2 linked regions of the Paraflavitalea devenefica genome follow. The main gene of each other region encodes a partner of the protein of the gene in region 2 in a complex. Links are inferred from orthologs where the notes say so. Each region holds a gene or a part of one and is shown on either strand. Other genes may lie near its edges. The genes, in order: pheS and pheT.

What was found.
Region 1: the proteins of pheT (region 2) and pheS are in contact, whole or in part, in a crystal structure (PDB 6P24), measured with the Escherichia coli proteins. The link is inferred for Paraflavitalea devenefica from one-to-one orthologs.

Annotation. Positions count from the first base shown.
Region 1 is NZ_JAARML010000001.1:1,657,882-1,666,224, forward strand. The notes cover bases 5,565-8,343. They hold pheS (phenylalanine--tRNA ligase subunit alpha), read right to left. Parts: upstream 7,581-8,343; coding sequence 6,549-7,580; downstream 5,565-6,548. Other genes in these bases: HB364_RS06835 (3-hydroxyacyl-CoA dehydrogenase NAD-binding domain-containing protein), read right to left, coding at 5,565-6,418; HB364_RS06845 (arginase family protein), read left to right, coding at 7,733-8,343. Also shown: HB364_RS06815 (LytR/AlgR family response regulator transcription factor), read right to left, coding at 1-269; HB364_RS06820 (sensor histidine kinase), read right to left, coding at 271-3,126; HB364_RS06825 (carboxypeptidase-like regulatory domain-containing protein), read right to left, coding at 3,362-4,444; HB364_RS06830 (SDR family NAD(P)-dependent oxidoreductase), read right to left, coding at 4,517-5,515; more of HB364_RS06835, read right to left, coding at 5,561-5,564.
Region 2 is NZ_JAARML010000001.1:376,320-384,975, reverse strand. Bases 1,753-4,844 are described here. They hold pheT (phenylalanine--tRNA ligase subunit beta), read right to left. Parts: upstream 4,468-4,844; coding sequence 2,038-4,467; downstream 1,753-2,037. Other genes in these bases: HB364_RS01420 (hypothetical protein), read right to left, coding at 4,649-4,844; HB364_RS01430 (hypothetical protein), read right to left, coding at 1,753-2,032. In the rest of the region: HB364_RS01450 (TlpA disulfide reductase family protein), read left to right, coding at 1-121; HB364_RS01445 (DUF6263 family protein), read left to right, coding at 186-1,037; HB364_RS01440 (cell division protein ZapA), read right to left, coding at 1,042-1,332; HB364_RS01435 (hypothetical protein), read left to right, coding at 1,484-1,738; more of HB364_RS01430, read right to left, coding at 1,745-1,752; more of HB364_RS01420, read right to left, coding at 4,845-5,884; HB364_RS01415 (hypothetical protein), read right to left, coding at 5,902-6,309; HB364_RS01410 (N-acetylmuramoyl-L-alanine amidase), read right to left, coding at 6,344-7,153; HB364_RS01405 (hypothetical protein), read right to left, coding at 7,171-8,247; HB364_RS01400 (hypothetical protein), read right to left, coding at 8,481-8,656.

The sequences.
Region 1 (8,343 bases), 1.3 Mb from region 2 along the record:
GCGTTAATCGCATAATTGTCAAACGCCGTAACAAAAACAATCTCAAAATCAATAGTGGGTATCCCGTTCAGCAGGTCAAAAGCATTGCCATAAGGCATCTCAATATCCAGGAATACCAGGTCTGGCGCTGTTTCAGTAATCACCTCCGTACCCGTTTGGGCGTTGTCGGCCGTACCCGCTATCTCAATAAGTGGACAATACCTTAACAGCAATTCCTGTAACGTAGTAATATTATTGGGTTCATCGTCAATAAGAACAGTTCTGATCATATTAACTGAGTTTTGTAAGCAATTTGTTAGGAAAATAGATCTTGATCCGGGTACCGGCCGGATTATTCAGGGAATCAGTTTTATCAACTATTTCAATGGTAACAGATTCCGCGTACTGGCGGTTTAAAGCGTTGATCCTTTCGGCTGCTAGGGACATGCCCTTCGATTGATATTCCACATGCATCCGGGACCTGAACCTGCGGGCATTCTCCCTTCCGATGCCATTGTCATCCACAATACATAAAAGCTGGTCTCCGGGCTGCTCGAATTTTATCTCGATCAGGCCCTTCCCATCCTTTTTATGCCGGATACCGTGCCGGATACTGTTTTCTACGTAAGGCTGAAGGATCATGCTGGGTATGTGGATAAACTCCTTATCAATCCGTTCATCTGTTACGATGGAATAATCAAATGAATGCCCAAACCGCATCTTCTCCAGTTCAATATAGCGCGTCAGGTACTTTACTTCATGATCAATGGAAATAGTGCCTTTTTCGGCGCTGTCCATCGTCTGACGTATAAGGTGAGCAAACTCGGTCAGGTACTGATTGGTAGTTTCCAGGTCATTTTTAATAATAAAATGCTGGATCGAGTTCAGGCAGTTGAAAATAAAATGAGGGTTCATCTGGCTGCGCAGAGCCAGTTGCTCCAGGCTATTGATCTGTTGCCGCAGGGTTGCCCGTTCCTGCTCCCGTTGCTGAACGGTCCTGAACCGCCAGGTCAGTATCATCACGGTCATCCCAATGGCAAGCCCTACGATCAATACCTTAAACCACCAGGTTTGCCAGAAGGGTGTTTCTATTAAAAAAGGAATAACAACAGTATTACTGATCACCCCAAACTTATTAACGGCCAGCAATTCCAGTTGATAACTACCCGAGGGTAGTGAGGGATATTCCAGCAGGTTCTGCCGGGTTGAATCCCAGGTATCCTTCAATCCCTTTAAACGGTAATGGTACAATATATCCCCGCCCGACTTAAAAGAGATGCCGGCAAATTCGATCTTGAGGTTATTGTCATAATAATCCAATGTATAGGCTTTTTGCAGGGGCTGCGATTTACCTGATACAGATACGTCCAGTATCCGCAGGTCACACCGGGAGTAGTCCGACACCTTATTTTCATCAAAATAGGTCAGCCCCGCCGGCGATCCCACATACACCGTACTGCTGTCAACATAAATGGCATTAATAATATTGGAAGGGAGGCCGTCGGCGATCGAATAATGATGAATGGGATAGGATGGTTTGCTGAGATCAATCTTATTAATCCCTTTATCAGTACCCACCCAAAGGAAGTGCTTATCGGCAAACAGGCTGCGGCATATATTGCTGGAAAGACCCTGTTCTGTAGTTAAATGGCCGATGATCTGGTTACCCTTCATGCCAATAATGCCACCTCCATAAGTGGCTATCCATAAACTTCCATCGGCAGGGGTGGCAAAACAGGCAGTACGGTAGCGCAGGGCAGGGATACTATCGCCCAGGTAACGGGAAGTTTTATCTTTCGATACGATATATAATCCGCCCACGGAACCCACATAAAATTTACCATCATAATAACTGACAGCCGTAGAGCGGTGAGGCCAAATAGTATCTAAAATGCTCAGGTCTTTCTCCCGTACCCTGATCGTATTCCTGCCGGTACCTACCAGTAATGTTTCCGGGTCTATTTCGTCAATGGATTTGATGGGGTAGACATAATTAACAATACTTCTTCCTGGGGAACTACGTTTAAAAAGGAAAAGGTCAAAGCCTAAGATCAGGTCGCCATTGCTTACTTTTTTAATGCTCATCAGCCTGTTGCCGGTGAATTTCTTTAAAACACGGGAAAATGACTGACTGAAGCTGACCGAATCAACCCTGGCGCCTGTTATGGAATACATCTTGTTATAACCCGCGCCCACTAAAATCCTGTTATCATCTTTTGCCAGGGAAAATACCTCAGCATTTTTGCTGCCTGTAAAATATGTTTTAAAATTACGGGACACCAGTTTATAAACTCCTTCCCCCGCTGTGCCAAACCATATATTCTTCTCATAGTCAATCAACACGCTGTTAATCGGCTTCTCTTTCAGGAAAACTTCTTCAAAGCGGTCAAAGTGAAGGGTGTCTACCATCCAAACGCCCTCGTTGGAAGGTATAAAAAGCGTCTGTACCTGTTTTTGAATTGTATCATATTGCACGTATATATTGTTAGGTTCCATGGGGTGGTCTATATACTTTACAACGCTATCACGACGCACTAACGTTATAAGTACCTGAGGAGGTGGAGGGCGAGACCATAAAGGTTGCAGGTGGCCATCAACCAGCAAAAAAGACGAGTCGCCCATACCAAGAATAAGTCCTTCACGACCTATGAAATTAGGGTGCCCATGCAAAAATGTCCTGCCATATAAAACAGTCAGGTCCATGAATTTTTCCTGTCCCTTGCGGGTTTGCAGAAGGTAGGCTCCGGCATCGAACCTGCATAAGAGTATATTGTCATCTCTATCTCCAACAATACCTGTTATAGCTGTGTTCAGCTTTATTTTCTTAAGCAGGCTATCATTAGCGGCCGTATAGATCTTTCCCTGGTAATAATAACAAACAGTGTTTTTAAAGGGCGCTATCCATACTCTTCCGGCATGGTCAGCATAAAGCTTTATTACTTCCGCGTCTGGCAGCCCATCCGCTGTAGTAAAATTCTTAAAACGGGTGCCATCAAACCGGCTCAGGCCGGCTTCGGTAGCAAACCAGATAAATCCGTCTCTGTCCTGGCAAATATCATATACGGTAGAACCGGCCAGGCCATCTTTCGTATCATAACGCACGTAATTATATTCCTGCGCTGAGGTAGACAGTGGCAGAACACCCAAAAAAATAAAATAAAGGAACCTGTACCAGGTGGGAAATCGCTTACTGCCTGTAAAGAGCTGAATCAATACAGGCAAAAAAGTCAGACAAGGTGAGCAACATGTAATACCAGCAGCCGGCATTGGGTAAGGTTGGGATATTATTTCTGTCAGATAAGGCCAGCTGAAGATATGTAAAAAAAATCTTCTGTCAGATCAAAGAGTCTTAAGATTTTACTAATGTAGGAGTATTTACTTACTACTCGTATTCATAATTGTAAGGAAGTAATTCGGCCAGCTTTTTCCAGGCCCAGTACCCCGTATTAATAACATCATATTGCTCGTAGAAATAACCATTCTCCTCAATAACAAAGCCATCGGCAATATCCAGCAGCGTTACCTGCATACGGGTGTTGGCAGGTAGTTTAAACTCCTGCAGGAACCGCTTTTCCGGGAATACCGTCTTGTAGCTCACGCGATAGCGCCCCTGCCAGTTAATCGTTACATCATTACTGTCGGCCACATATTGTTCCCCGTCATACAGGTTATTAATAATCGTTCCTTTCACACTCTTGGGATCATTATCCATTTTTTCCACAATAAAACCCTCCTCAATAGCCACACTATCATACAAGGACCGCATAAAATGCAGCCGGGAGCCCAGGTAAGTTTTGGCGCGGTTCTTCTTCCAGGCCGCCTGGGCTTCCGTCGTACTGTCTATTTCCTGGAAAAAGGGATACCCGGTATACTGACTGATATTCGTATTATAATCATAGCTGAAAGAGTCCAGTTGATAACGGATCGTATACCCCAGGGCATAATTGGTAATAATAAGATCTTCCCTGGCGGTTACCTTTAACCGGTTACGTTTTTTGGTGTAGAAAAAACGCAATGCTTCCGGGTTACGGAGCACACATTGGGAAGCATTGGGGGTAGTACCGATAAAATGATCTGTAAAAAACGAACCATACTTTGCCAGGCCGTCCTGTACCTCATTACTGGCCACCACCGCTACCTCCGTCATCGTTTTTTCTTCCTTCACCAGCTCAATAACTACTGTATCCGCCATCGCCTGGTTACTGCTGATGCGTAAAACACTTTTATTATAACCAGTATAAGATACAATAAGATCGTACCCGCCGTTGGGTAAGCGCATAAAAAATAATCCTTCATTATTCGTAATCGTTCCGTGGGTAGTATTCTGGCAATAGGCAGAAGCGCCGTTCAGGGGCTGCCGGGAAGCAGAGTCGACCACCTTTCCAAGGATCGTGAAATCCTTTTGCTGTGAAAAGGCAGTTGTATAAAGAATTGTTAATAAAAGAGCTGCAATAATATTTTTCATCTGAGCGGATTGAGGCTGTTTTATGAACGTTTTTAGCGCCTTGAAAGTATACTGTTGCAACTACTTTGCCAGTTATAATGGCTGTGGGTGGAGCAGATAGCTTTCACATGCTTTTTCAATGCTTTGCGCTAATGGAGTAAAGGAAAAACCGGGCAATGCCTGCAGCAACTTGCCATGCTCAAAATAAGTTTTACTTTGGGCTATACGGGCACTCTGCTGGGTCAGTAACGGCTTCTTGCCGGAAAACACCGACTTCAGCTTTTCCAGCCGCCAGGCCATCTCTCCCAGGAAAGGGGTAGCCTCCCGGAAAGGCGGTTTCTTATTAAAACCCGCTGCTATCGTATTGAACAGTTGCCTGAACGACCAGTTATCACCACTTACAATAAAGCGTTCAGCGCTTATGGCCCCCTGCATCAGCAGTACCGCTGCCCGGGCCACATCCTGCACATCCACAAAACCATTCATGCCGTTCGTATACCAGGGAAACTCTTTAAAAGCATTCTTAAAAATGGCGCAACTGGAAGTATTCCAGTCCCCATAACCCAAAATAGTACTGGGGTTAAGTATTACCACGTCCAGGCCTTCACCCATACCCCGCCATACTTCCCGTTCTGCATGGTATTTACTGATGGCATACTGCGTATTCAATTTACTGTGCTGCCATTTTTTACTTTCAGTCACTGTATCTCCGTTGGCCGTTCTGCCCAGGGCGGCCACAGAACTGATATGCACAAAACGCCGTACATGCTTCTCCAGCGCCATATTCACCATATTGGCGGTGCCGTCAACATTCACATTAAACAGCTCCCGCTTCTCTTTGGGATCAAAAGAGACCCGCGCGGCTGAATGGACAACCGTATCAACCCCTTCCATCGCTTCATCCAGCGATACAACATCCAGGATATCACCATCCACCCATTCCACCGACTGCATAATAGCGGCAGGAATAAAAAAGGGAACTTTGCCGCTACGGCGTATAGCCCGTACTGCAAACCCCTGCTTGATCAGCTCCTGGATAATATAAGCGCCCAGGAAACCTGTACCACCTGTTATAAATACCTTCTTTGACAAATCAGATAATTAGATTCAAAAACGCCTGTATTCTTTTTTAACGGATCAGCTATTATAATTATAATACCCTTTCTTCGTTTTCCTGCCCAGTTCCTGCTTATCTACGCGCTCCTTTTGTAAGGGGGAAGGCCGCAAACGTTCCGGACTCCCCAGTTGTTCATATACCGAACAGCTAACCGCATAATTCACATCATTGCCAATAAGATCCATCAACCGGAAAGGCCCCATCTTAAAACCTGTCGCTTCCAGCAAAAGGTCAATCGTCTCAAAATCACCAATCCCTTGCTCTGCCAGCTTCAGTGCTTCCAGGTAATAAGGCCGGGCTACATGGTTCACAATAAATCCCGGCGCATCCTTGCACAGTACTGGTGTCTTGCCCAGTTGCCTGGCCAGTTCAACAATCGTGGCTATCGTATGGTTATTGCTATAGGGAGTAGTGACCACCTCTACCAGCTTCATCACCGGGGCGGGATTAAAAAAGTGCATGCCGGCCACACGCTCAGGACGCATTACCTGCCGGGCAATATCAGTAACAGAAAGGGAAGAAGTATTCGTGGCAAAAATCACTTCGCTGTGGTTCACTTCAGCAAGCTGGTTAAAGAGCGCTGTCTTAATGCCAGGCTTTTCAACGATCGCTTCAATAACAACATCTGCCAGGCAATCATTCATATCGTGTGTAAAACGCAGGCGGCTCAGGGTATCAGCCTTATCCTGGGTAGTTATCTTATGCTTCTCTGTCAGTTGTTGGAGGGTTGCCTGCATACCTTGCTCCGCTTTGCCGACCATCTCATCGTTCACATCATACAGGATCGTATAAAAACCACTTTGCGCCGCTATCTGTGCAATACCACTGCCCATAGTACCTGCACCGCAAACGCAAACTGTCTGTATTATCTGGTCCAAAATTGTTACGATTTATATTGGATTGGAAGTATACGCTGCGACTCTTTTTCAAATGTTGTTACCAACAAACCAGTCACTCCAAAACGCGGCAGCAATTCTGAATGCTGGATGTTGAATTCTAGATGCTGTTCTATATCGCACTCGTGAACTGTCGCAAAAACCGCACATCATTTTCACTGAAAAGACGGATATCATTAATGCCATACTTCAGCAGGGCCGGGCGTTCAATGCCCATGCCGAAAGCAAATCCTGTATACTTATTGGAGTCAATCTTGCAATTCTCCAGCACCTTGGGATGTACCATGCCGCAACCCAGGATCTCCAGCCAGCCGGTACGTTTACATACGGCACAACCTTCACCTCCGCAGATCTGGCATTGTATATCCATTTCAGCGCTGGGCTCAGTGAACGGGAAATAGCTGGGGCGGAAACGCACCTTAATATCCTTGCCATACATCTCCTGTACAAAGAAATACAAGGTCTGTTTCAGGTCGGCAAAAGATACATTCTCGTCAATATACAATCCCTCGATCTGGTGAAAAAAGCAATGGCTGCGGGCGCTTACCGTTTCATTCCGGTATACACGTCCGGGACAGATAATCCGGATGGGCAGGGGATTCTGCTCCATCGCCCGTATCTGTGTATTGCTCGTATGCGTACGTAAAAGCCAGTCGGGCTTTTGCTGAATATAAAAAGTATCCTGCATATCCCGCGCGGGGTGGTGCTCCGGCAGGTTCAGGGCAGTGAAATTATGCCAGTCATCTTCAATTTCAGGCCCCTCGGCTACAGAAAATCCAAGGCGTTGGAAAATGCTGATCACCTGGTTCAGGAACAGGTTAATGGGGTGGCGGGTACCCAAGGGCAGGGGATCGCCGGGAAGGGTTACATCAATAGAAGAAGCAGTAGCGGAAGAGCTGCTCTCCAATTGCTGTTTCCAGGTTTCATACTTACTTTCTGCCAATTGCTTAAACTCATTCAATACCTGGCCGAACTCTTTCTTCTTATCGGTAGCCACATTTTTCATCTCTGTAAAAAGGTTCTTTACAATCCCCTTCGTACCGAGAAATTTGATCCGGTAGGCTTCCAATGCTTCGGCCCCGTCATTGGCCAATTGCTCAATTTCCTTCTTATAGGCCGCGATCTGTTCTAACAATTGTTCCATACCGGCAAAGATAATAAAGGAAGTCCGAAAAGCCCCCGAAGTCGGAAAGTCCGCAGGCCAGAAAATCCGGGACTATTGGTCCCTAAATGCTTTTCTTTCCGGCTTCTGACTTCCGGCCTCCGACTTCTGTTTTTTCCAATTATCTTGCGCCCATGTCGGATATTTTTAATATCGCTGATTTCCTGGAGCCCGTCAACCGGGCTGTACTTTCCAGGGATGAGTCCTATAAAGATGGTCAGTTGGGCAAAACCCTCCAGGTGTATGAGGAAGAAATGCCCGATCTGACGGGGGTGGATATCGTATTGGTAGGCTGCGGGGATACCAGGGGGGCGGGCATTCCACCCACCCAGCAACTGGGACCGGATTGGATACGGGCCGAATTTTACCAGCTTTTCTACTGGCACCAGGATATTTCCATAGCCGATATTGGGAACATTAAAAAAGGTGCCTCCCTCAAGGATACCTATGCTGCCTTGAAAACCGTCCTGGCCGAACTTACCGGCGCCGGTAAACTGGTAGTCATACTGGGTGGCTCACATGATCTTACCCTCGCGCAATATGGCATGTATGCCGATCAGAAAAGGATCATAGATGCCGTATGTGTAGATGCCCTGATAGATCTTTCCATGGACTCCCTGCAGCGGGACCAGAACTTCCTCATGGAAATGCTCACCGGCGAGCCCAACTTCATCCGTCATTACAACCACATCGGTTTCCAAAGCTACTATGTACATCCGCACATGCTGGAAACCATGGACAAGCT
Region 2 (8,656 bases):
TGTTCAATATGGTATACAGGCTATCCCCCAGAATTACCTGGTAGATCCACAAGGAAAGATCATTGCCAAGAACCTGCGGGGCGAAGATCTGCAGAAGAAATTGGCGGAGTTGTTTAATTAGTCGGGGGTTCTTTGTAATATCACAGGCACATTGCCCGACTAACATTCTATATAATAATTGAAATATGAAAAAACTGTTATTTATCCCTTTAGCCCTTTCCACTGTTTTTGTGAGCGCCCAATCGCTGAGCCGTAAAGCTGTCTTTGCCAAAGGCCAGCAACTGGAGCGGGTGGCGGCTGTTAAGATGAATTTTAGCATGGAAATGATGGGCCAGGCCATCAGTTTCGATAATAATAATACGATCACTTCCCTGGTGGAGGTTAAGAATGCCACAGCAAAAGATTATGCGATCGAGAGCACCGTTAAACGTGTTGTGATGAGCATGAGTGGCATGGGGCAGGAGATGAACTATGATTCTGATAAGAAGGAAGAGACCACGAATGAAATGACCAAGAAGATGAAGGAGATGGTAGGTAAGGTGAGCCACCTGACGGTAGATACCAAGGGTATTATTGTAGCCAGTGATGACACCAGCAATGCGGGAGAAAAGGCCGACGGCTTTATGGGCATGGCCAACAGCTTTGCCAATACCGGCCATAAGCCTGGCAAGAATTATGACCTGGTAGCCGACCTTCCTGAAAAAGCGGTAAAAGCGGGTGATACCTGGGCTGATTCTTCTGTATCCAAAGAAGGTAAGACGACTACTAATTATAAGGTGCTGGAGGTGAAAGGAGCCGAAGCCATTGTGGACCTGGATGGTACGATGACCCAGAGTGGCGAAACCGAAGCCAACGGCATGACGGTGAATTTATCTATTAACGGCAAGATAAAGGGCCAGTATACGATGGACGTAGCTTCGGGTATTATTAAAAAGCGGATTGCCACGATGGATGCTACCGGCACCATGGATATGGCAGGGCAATCGATACCTTTTACCATGAAGGTGACTATGGACGAAGGAATAGCCAGGAAGTAAGGGTTTACCCTTGCAGGATCCGGTCGAGGAGCTTTTCCATAGACGTTAATTGTTTGTCGGTTTCACTTGATATAAGCGGCTGGTCTCCGGCCGCTTTTTGTTGTGTGGCATACCAAAGGACCACCATGGCTACGTAATCCTGCATGTCCTTACCGGCAAACTGGGTTTTGAACTCTACGATCTTATCATTGATGAGTTTGATGGTCTTTCGTACCACTTCCTCATCGGGAGGGGCGATGCGGATGCGGTAGGTGCGATCGCCGATGACTACATTTATAGGAATTAGTTCTTCCATTGCTTGCAAATTTGAAAAGAGTGTTCTATATTTATCCACACAGAATTAACAACTGGATATCTGGTACACTTTGGACGCTAAATGGATCGTTTTGGATGGTTAAGGGAAAGACCCGTATTCTATGATTACAAACACCAAAACCAAGCGAACTATGTTTGCAAAAGTAAAGTCGTCCATCTTCATTGATGTCCTGACACTCGAATTAGTAGCACCTATCCGTTCCAGTCTAAAAGCCATCTTGCGCGACGAAAAAGGCGATGAATGCAGCCGTCTTGAGGCCAGTGTTCCCAAAGGTGACAATACAGTGACCTGGAAAGGGCTCAACGACCTACCCTACGGCATCTACACTTTAGAGCTTTCACAGGGAGACGATGAAATGAAAATGCGTTTAGTAAAACGGGTATAGTTCATTTTATTGGCTCAGCATGGCAATACACCGGTCAATTTCCCGGATGTACAGATGCAGGCGTTTATCCAGCTCTTTTTTGTCAGCTTCGTCCAGTTGGCCGGTAGCTGTCTTCAGAGCGGCAATTTTGATTTCCAATTCTTCTACTTTCCGGGCCTGCAGTGCATCTTTTGCCTTAAGCTCCTTCAGCTCTTTTTGCAGCCGGTCATTGTCTTTTTGCAGCACCTGGTATTGCTGCAGCACCTGCTGCAGTTTATCATTGATGCGTTTCCATGGTTGCTGAGTATCTGACATAATACTTATTTCCTGATTTCGGCCTGGAGGTCTTTTTCCAGGGCGGTCATGATCTTGTTCATCATGCCATCAATCTCCTTGTCGGTAAGGGTCTTTTCTTCGTCAAGGAAGGTAAAGCTGATAGCGAGTGATTTTTTGTCGGCGCCTATTTTCCCGCTTTCAAAAATATCGAACAGTTGTATATCCTGTAATTTGTCTATCCGCGTCTTTTTCACGGTGGCTTCTACTTCTGCATAGGGCAGCGCTTTGGGTACGATCATGGCAAGGTCGCGGTGAACAGGCAATTGCTTGGGCAACTCGGTTACTTTCAATACGCCTTTTGCTACTTTCTTCAGCAATAGCTCCCAGTCAATATCGGCAAAAAACACCGGTTGTTTGATATCAAAGCGCTTGAGTTCATGGGCTGCTACAGTACCTAATACAGCTATTACTTCATTACCGGTCTTTACTTCGAGGCTATCTGCCAGCTTCTGGCTGGTAGTGATCTCCCAGCTTGTTTTAATAATCCCGGTAAGCTGCAATATTCTTGCCACGATTCCCTTGAGGTAATAGCCATCAACCGCATATCCCTTTGCTTTCCAGGAGTCTTCCTTCACCTGGCCGGTTATGTACAGGCAAACATGCTCCTGCTCACTATAGTTGCCGGGGGCAATCATGTGGTATGTTTTGCCAAACTCAAAGAACTGCAGGTTATGGTTTTTCCTGTTGAGGTTATGGGCAATGGCTTCCAGGCCGGTTTCCAGCATGGAAGGGCGCATGATGTTGTGGTCGGCGCTGAGGTTATTCAGTAACCGTACAGCGGTACCCAATTCCGCCTCATCAAAGTAAGCGGCATTGGTGATGGAATTGGTAAATATTTCATTGAATCCAAGTCCTACGAGGTAGTTGGCCGTTTTTTCCTTGTAGGTATGTTTATAGCCATCTGTCTCAATAGAAGGGGAGATCATGATGGAGGTGGGTATCTCTACATTGTCCAGACCGTCTATACGCATGATCTCTTCCACCACATCAGCAGGCAGGCTGACATCGGGTTTGCTATAAGGCGCATTGACCCATATATTGTCCATTCCTTCTTTGATGATCTCAAAGCCGAGCGTGGTCAGGATCTTTTTAACGGTATCGGGGTGGTAGTTCTTCCCGCTCAGCTTGCGCAGATAGTGGTATTTCAATACTACGGAAGCTTTCTCCCTGGGATCAGGGTAAACATCTACCATATCGGACGCTATTTCTCCGCCGGCCAGCTCTTTGATCATTAAGGCGGCGCGCTTCAGTACATTGACGGTATTGCTGATGTCTACATTCTTTTCGAACCGGGTGGCTGCATCGGTGCGCAGGCCATGGCGGAAAGATGTTTTCCGGATATCAATGGGGTTGAACCAGGCGCTTTCGAGGAAGATGTTTTTGGTATCTGCCTTTACGCCGCTGTGCAGGCCGCCGAATACGCCGGCAATACACATGGGTTCGCTATCGCCATTGCAGATCATGAGGTCTTCTGCACTGAGCTTCCTGGTCTTTTCATCGAGGGATACAAAGGCTGTTCCTTCGGGCAGGTTTTTGACCCGTATTTTCCGGCCCTTGATCACCTCTGCATTAAACGCGTGCAAAGGCTGCCCGGTTTCATGGAGTATGAAGTTGGTAATATCTACGATATTATTAATAGGACGCTGCCCTATGGACCTCAGTTTATCCTGCAGCCATTGCGGGCTTTCTTTTACCTGTATGCCGGTAATGCTGATACCGGTATAGCGCTGGCAGGCATTGGTATTTTCAATTTCTACTGTAATGGGCAGGCTGTTATTATCGGTCTTAAAAGTATTGCTGAAGGGAGATTTAACCCGGTAGTCTTTTTTATCATGGTGTACCAGGTAAGCGGTCACATCCCTGGCCACGCCCAGGTGGCTCATGGCATCCATCCGGTTGGGGGTAAGCCCTATTTCAAAGACCCAATCGGTATAGGGTTTGAAATAAGAAGCTGCCGCCATGCCTACTTTTGTTTCAGCGGGCAATAGGAGGATGCCGTCGTGGTTGTCGCTAAGGCCGATCTCATCTTCGGCGCAGATCATCCCGTAGCTTTCCACGCCCCGTATTTTGGCCACTTTCATGGTAAGGGGATCGCCATTTTTGGGATAGATGGTGGTGCCTACGGTGGCTACGATCACTTTCTGGCCGGCAGCCACATTGGGGGCGCCGCAAACGATCTGTAAAGGATCGCCATGGCCGATGCTGACAGTAGTAACAGATAGCTTATCGGCGTTGGGGTGCTTTTCCCTGGTGAGTACTTCCCCAATGACCAGGCCCTGCAGACCACCTTTGAGGCTTTCATATTTTTCCAGGCTTTCTACTTCCAGGCCCACGGCCGTTAAGATCTTGCTCAGTCGCTCAGGCTCAATGGTTACCGGCAAATATTCATGTAACCAGTTATACGAGATCGTCATTAGTTAGTATATCGTTTGAATGCTTATTGATTAACTTGCTCTTGTCTCCTGCCCATGGTAATGGAAAGGGACGGCAAAGATAAGGATTAGCGGGGGCATAAATGTTTTTGCCCAATGACATATCTCATCAGGGAATGGCTATACAGCCATAGCTGTAATAGGTGCAAAATGTTTATGATTATTAGTTCGTGATCTTCCTGGCTCCGCCAAATCCGGCAATGAAGTTGAGGGCCGAAACGATATTTCCTCCTTTACTGATGGCGCCATCAAAGTTCCTTCCAAATGAAAAGGTAAGTTTCTGGTTTTTACCGATGTCATATTCTGCGCTGAACACCAGGCGCCAGGATGAGGGCAGCTCGCTGGTGCCCAAAACGCTCCGGTACAAAGCTTCGCCGCTGAAGGTGAATTTGTCTTTAAATGCACTCAACAATGCCCGGGCCCCTGCGTCAAATGTAGAAGCTTTGTCTTTCTGCAGTTTACCAGCCGGGTCGGCAAATATTACATCGGGGTGATAGAGATACCGGGCAATGAACATGGTGGTGATGCCGGAATTACCATTTTCATACCCCCCGGTGAGCCAGGCGCCGGCTTTTTGCACATAGCTGTTGTCGAAACGGTTATCGGGAAAATCAAATGCGACGCCTCCGGAGAAGTCAAGAAAAGGGCCTACTCTTTCCTGTTTAAAGCTCACGGCTATTCTTTGAGTCTGCGTATAAGCTGCTGATGCGGCTTGCATATCCTGGTTGGCTTTTTCAACGCCCGCGTTCTGAAGCTCCTTTATTTCAGTGATTATTTGTCGTTGTTGTTCTCTCTTTTTGTCCGGATCAAGTGCTGCATCAGCACTTACTGTCCGCAATTTTATTTGCAAGGCACTGACCGCAGCAGTATCCGTGTATGCTGTAACCAAACTATCAAAGTCGCGCAATAACAATTTCTGATAGGCGATAAGACTGTCGTAGGTATTTTTTGTGGCTGTTGACCAGGCCGGCCTTATGATAGAGAATTTAATACCTAACCCTGTTTTAGTGGTTTTTAAACTGTCTACATCCTCCTGCCCTTCGGGGCCCTGGTAGGTAAACCCTGCCGACAGGACGAATGATTGGACAAAAGTGTATTTGTTATTGTTAAATTCATTGAGTGTATATTTTCTTTTACCCATCAGGAAGGGAGCAATTTCAAAAGCATAACTTTTAGGAAGGGTAGTAAAGTTATTGGTGGCGTTTTGAAGTGATACCCTGAAGGCATTCAGGTCGGTAGGGCGTTCAATGGCATTGGTTGAAATACCCAGCATATTGAAGGCCGGCGATACCGGTGATTTTAATATATCGAGGGTGATGGTAGTGTCTATGCCTTCCTGGGCTATACCTTCAAGCGTGATAAACGCCATCAGTGATAAGGAGTAAAGAAACCTTCTCATAGGTAATTATTTTAAGATTAAGTAGTAAAGAAGATAGATATTTTGTAACCAACGGAGCCGCCCTCTTTCTGTACCGATCTTTGCATAACAAAACGGAATGGCTCAGTGCCTCCTGTTAAATTAAAATCGAAACTGGTAAGGTTGGTTTTTTTTGACACATCCGTTATAACAGTGGTTACTTCCAGAAATTTCCCGTCCAATGATTTATTGCTTCCGAGTTCCTGACCTCTGATAGAGCCAATTACTTCGGGTTGTATGGTAACGCCATCCAGCACTATTTTTGAAATACCGGATTGCCCGGTGTCTCCTATTTCAATATCTAATATAACCTTGTTGTTTGATTTATTCACAAAGTATAGGTCTGCATGGGAGGTTTTTCCTGAAGATTCCTTCAGTAAGGTGGCTAATGATTTTTTCTTGGCCATAACGTTAAGTTTAATAATTGATGATTAAAAATACTCACTTCACCCCGCCGCTCCAGAAGAAGTTGCCATTGGCATCTTTATACCAGAGTGAATTGTTGTTTACAGGCTCGCCATTGGTTATTAACGCTGTAAATTTTATTATAGTACCGGGGGGCAATACCTGCACTACGGCTGCCCTGGTAGAAGGGGCCTCGCGCAGGTTGAGCCTGACCGATACGGTAACTTCTCCCGATTGAATGGCTTCTACGGGATCCGGCGGCGCATGGCCAATAGCTAATTTGAATTCGGCTTCTACATCCCGCAAGAGTTGCTCATAGGTGCGGCGGCTGCGCGCCAGTCCGGTAACGGGGTCTGTTTTGCGCGCGGGATCCAGGAAGAAATGGCCTACTATGTCTTTGGAGGGATCCAATTTGAACTCGAAACACAACCTGGCCAATACCCATACAAATTTTTCATACGCTTTATCTGCATTGATGGTGCCGCCATAACAGTATTCCACGCCAATGGCGCCATCATTGGCATTGATGCCATAGAGCTCATTGTCTTTCGTTACTTTCTTGAGTACATGGAATGCTTTTTCGGGTGGCCCTGTTAATGCGGGCACGCATTCGATGATCTCTTTATCATCTACAAACAGATGGGCTGAGGCCGTTTTGGCAGGCTCTACCGTTTGGCAGGTATTGATGTAAAATTTTACGTTGCCGGCAGCCGTAGAGCCGGGATTGCCGGTATCATGGGCTACGAGGAAACGTACTTTTTGAATGGGAATGGCGGCCCGCCTGCGTGACGGAGCAGGAATGTAACGGGGTATGATGATGAATCTTTCTGTGAATGTACCGGACATAGCAATCAATTTAAAGGTTAGCCAACTGGTTTTTCTTCTGCGTCTTCTGTGCCTTCGGGTGGTGCCGGCAATGTATTTTCAGTTACCGGTAGCATCTTTTTGGGGAAGATAGTATTGCCTGCCTCATCTGTTACCTCCAGCGCCAGTTCTGTTTTGGCCTTGTCTTCATCGGAGAGGGTATAGCTAAAACTGATCTCCTCATTGGTGATGGTGGGGTTGGGAATTGCTTTGTCCTCTATTTTAATGATCAGTTTTTTACTCTTCAGGTTTTTGCCTTTGAGGACGATCTTGTTCTCTCCTTCTTTTGCCAGTTCATCCGGTGTAAGGCCTTCTATTTTTAGGGCAGGATCGGTGAGCTTATTGGGCCTGTTGTCTTTGGGGCTGAAGAGTACGTCGAAGACCTCTTTGAGCTTCTGGGTAGCAATATCGGTGAACAGGCCTGAAAGAATGGCCACGGTGAGTGTACGGTCGAGGTCTACATTGGCGGGGTCATTGGTGGCGCCAAAGGCAAAGTATAAGGCCAATGCCAGGGCGGAGGCTGTAAAGGGGCGTACCCAATACCATAGAATCCAGCTCTGTTCAAATTTGCCGGCACCCACGAAGGTGGTGAAGGAGGTGGCAATATGGATCATGTTGCCCAGGAAGCCGCCGGCGGCCACCAACAGGAGCAGGATGGTATTGAGGTGGATGTAACAATGTTTTTGCTGCTGTGCAGTGGCAATGGTAGTAGTAGTGGCTGGTTTTTCCGGTGCTGCTTTGGCCGGCGAATCAGCTTTGAGGACAGTATCTGCTTTACTACCGGTGTCCTTTATAGCCGTGTCTTTGGGGGCAGACGCAACCGCCGGTTTAGCTGGCGGCTGTTTAGCTACTGAATCCGGCTGTGCCTTTTCCAGGTTACAGGCACTGGTATCTAATGTCATGGAAAACCAATGGTACCTGTACTTGGCGCATTTCTGCGGAGGGTCGGGTAACCGATCGGGCCAGAAAGCAATGATAATCAGAATAGGAAGTACCGTGAAGATAATGAGCAAGCTGCCGGCTATAATTTTTCCTTCCCTGTTGATCTGAGGATTTGCATTGTTGTTGTTTGCCATGCGGGTTGTTTAATAGATGAGCAATCGAGTCCTACAAGGTAGCGGACTCCTGGTTCAGGATGCAGGGTGAATACACCCGTTTTCCGGGGTTAAACATGAGATCGAATGGTTGGGCAGGAGCCGCAAAGCTGGGAAGAATATTTGTGATTGTCAATACCACAAACCGGGTAGACAGAAGGTATGGTGGTGGGAGTAATAGCGCTGTAAGGTCACTGTAAAGCCGCTATAACCGTTTAGTTCTTGCTGATAAAAAAGTTGAATGGGGGGATGGTAGCAGATAGCAGACGGTGTATACGTTCCGGGCGTTGTTCCATGCGGTAGCGGCGTAACCGGGCGATCTCGATGGTGTTGGAGAAGGCGAGTGCCTTGGTGGTCAGTAACCGGCTGCACAATTTCTCATATTGTATCA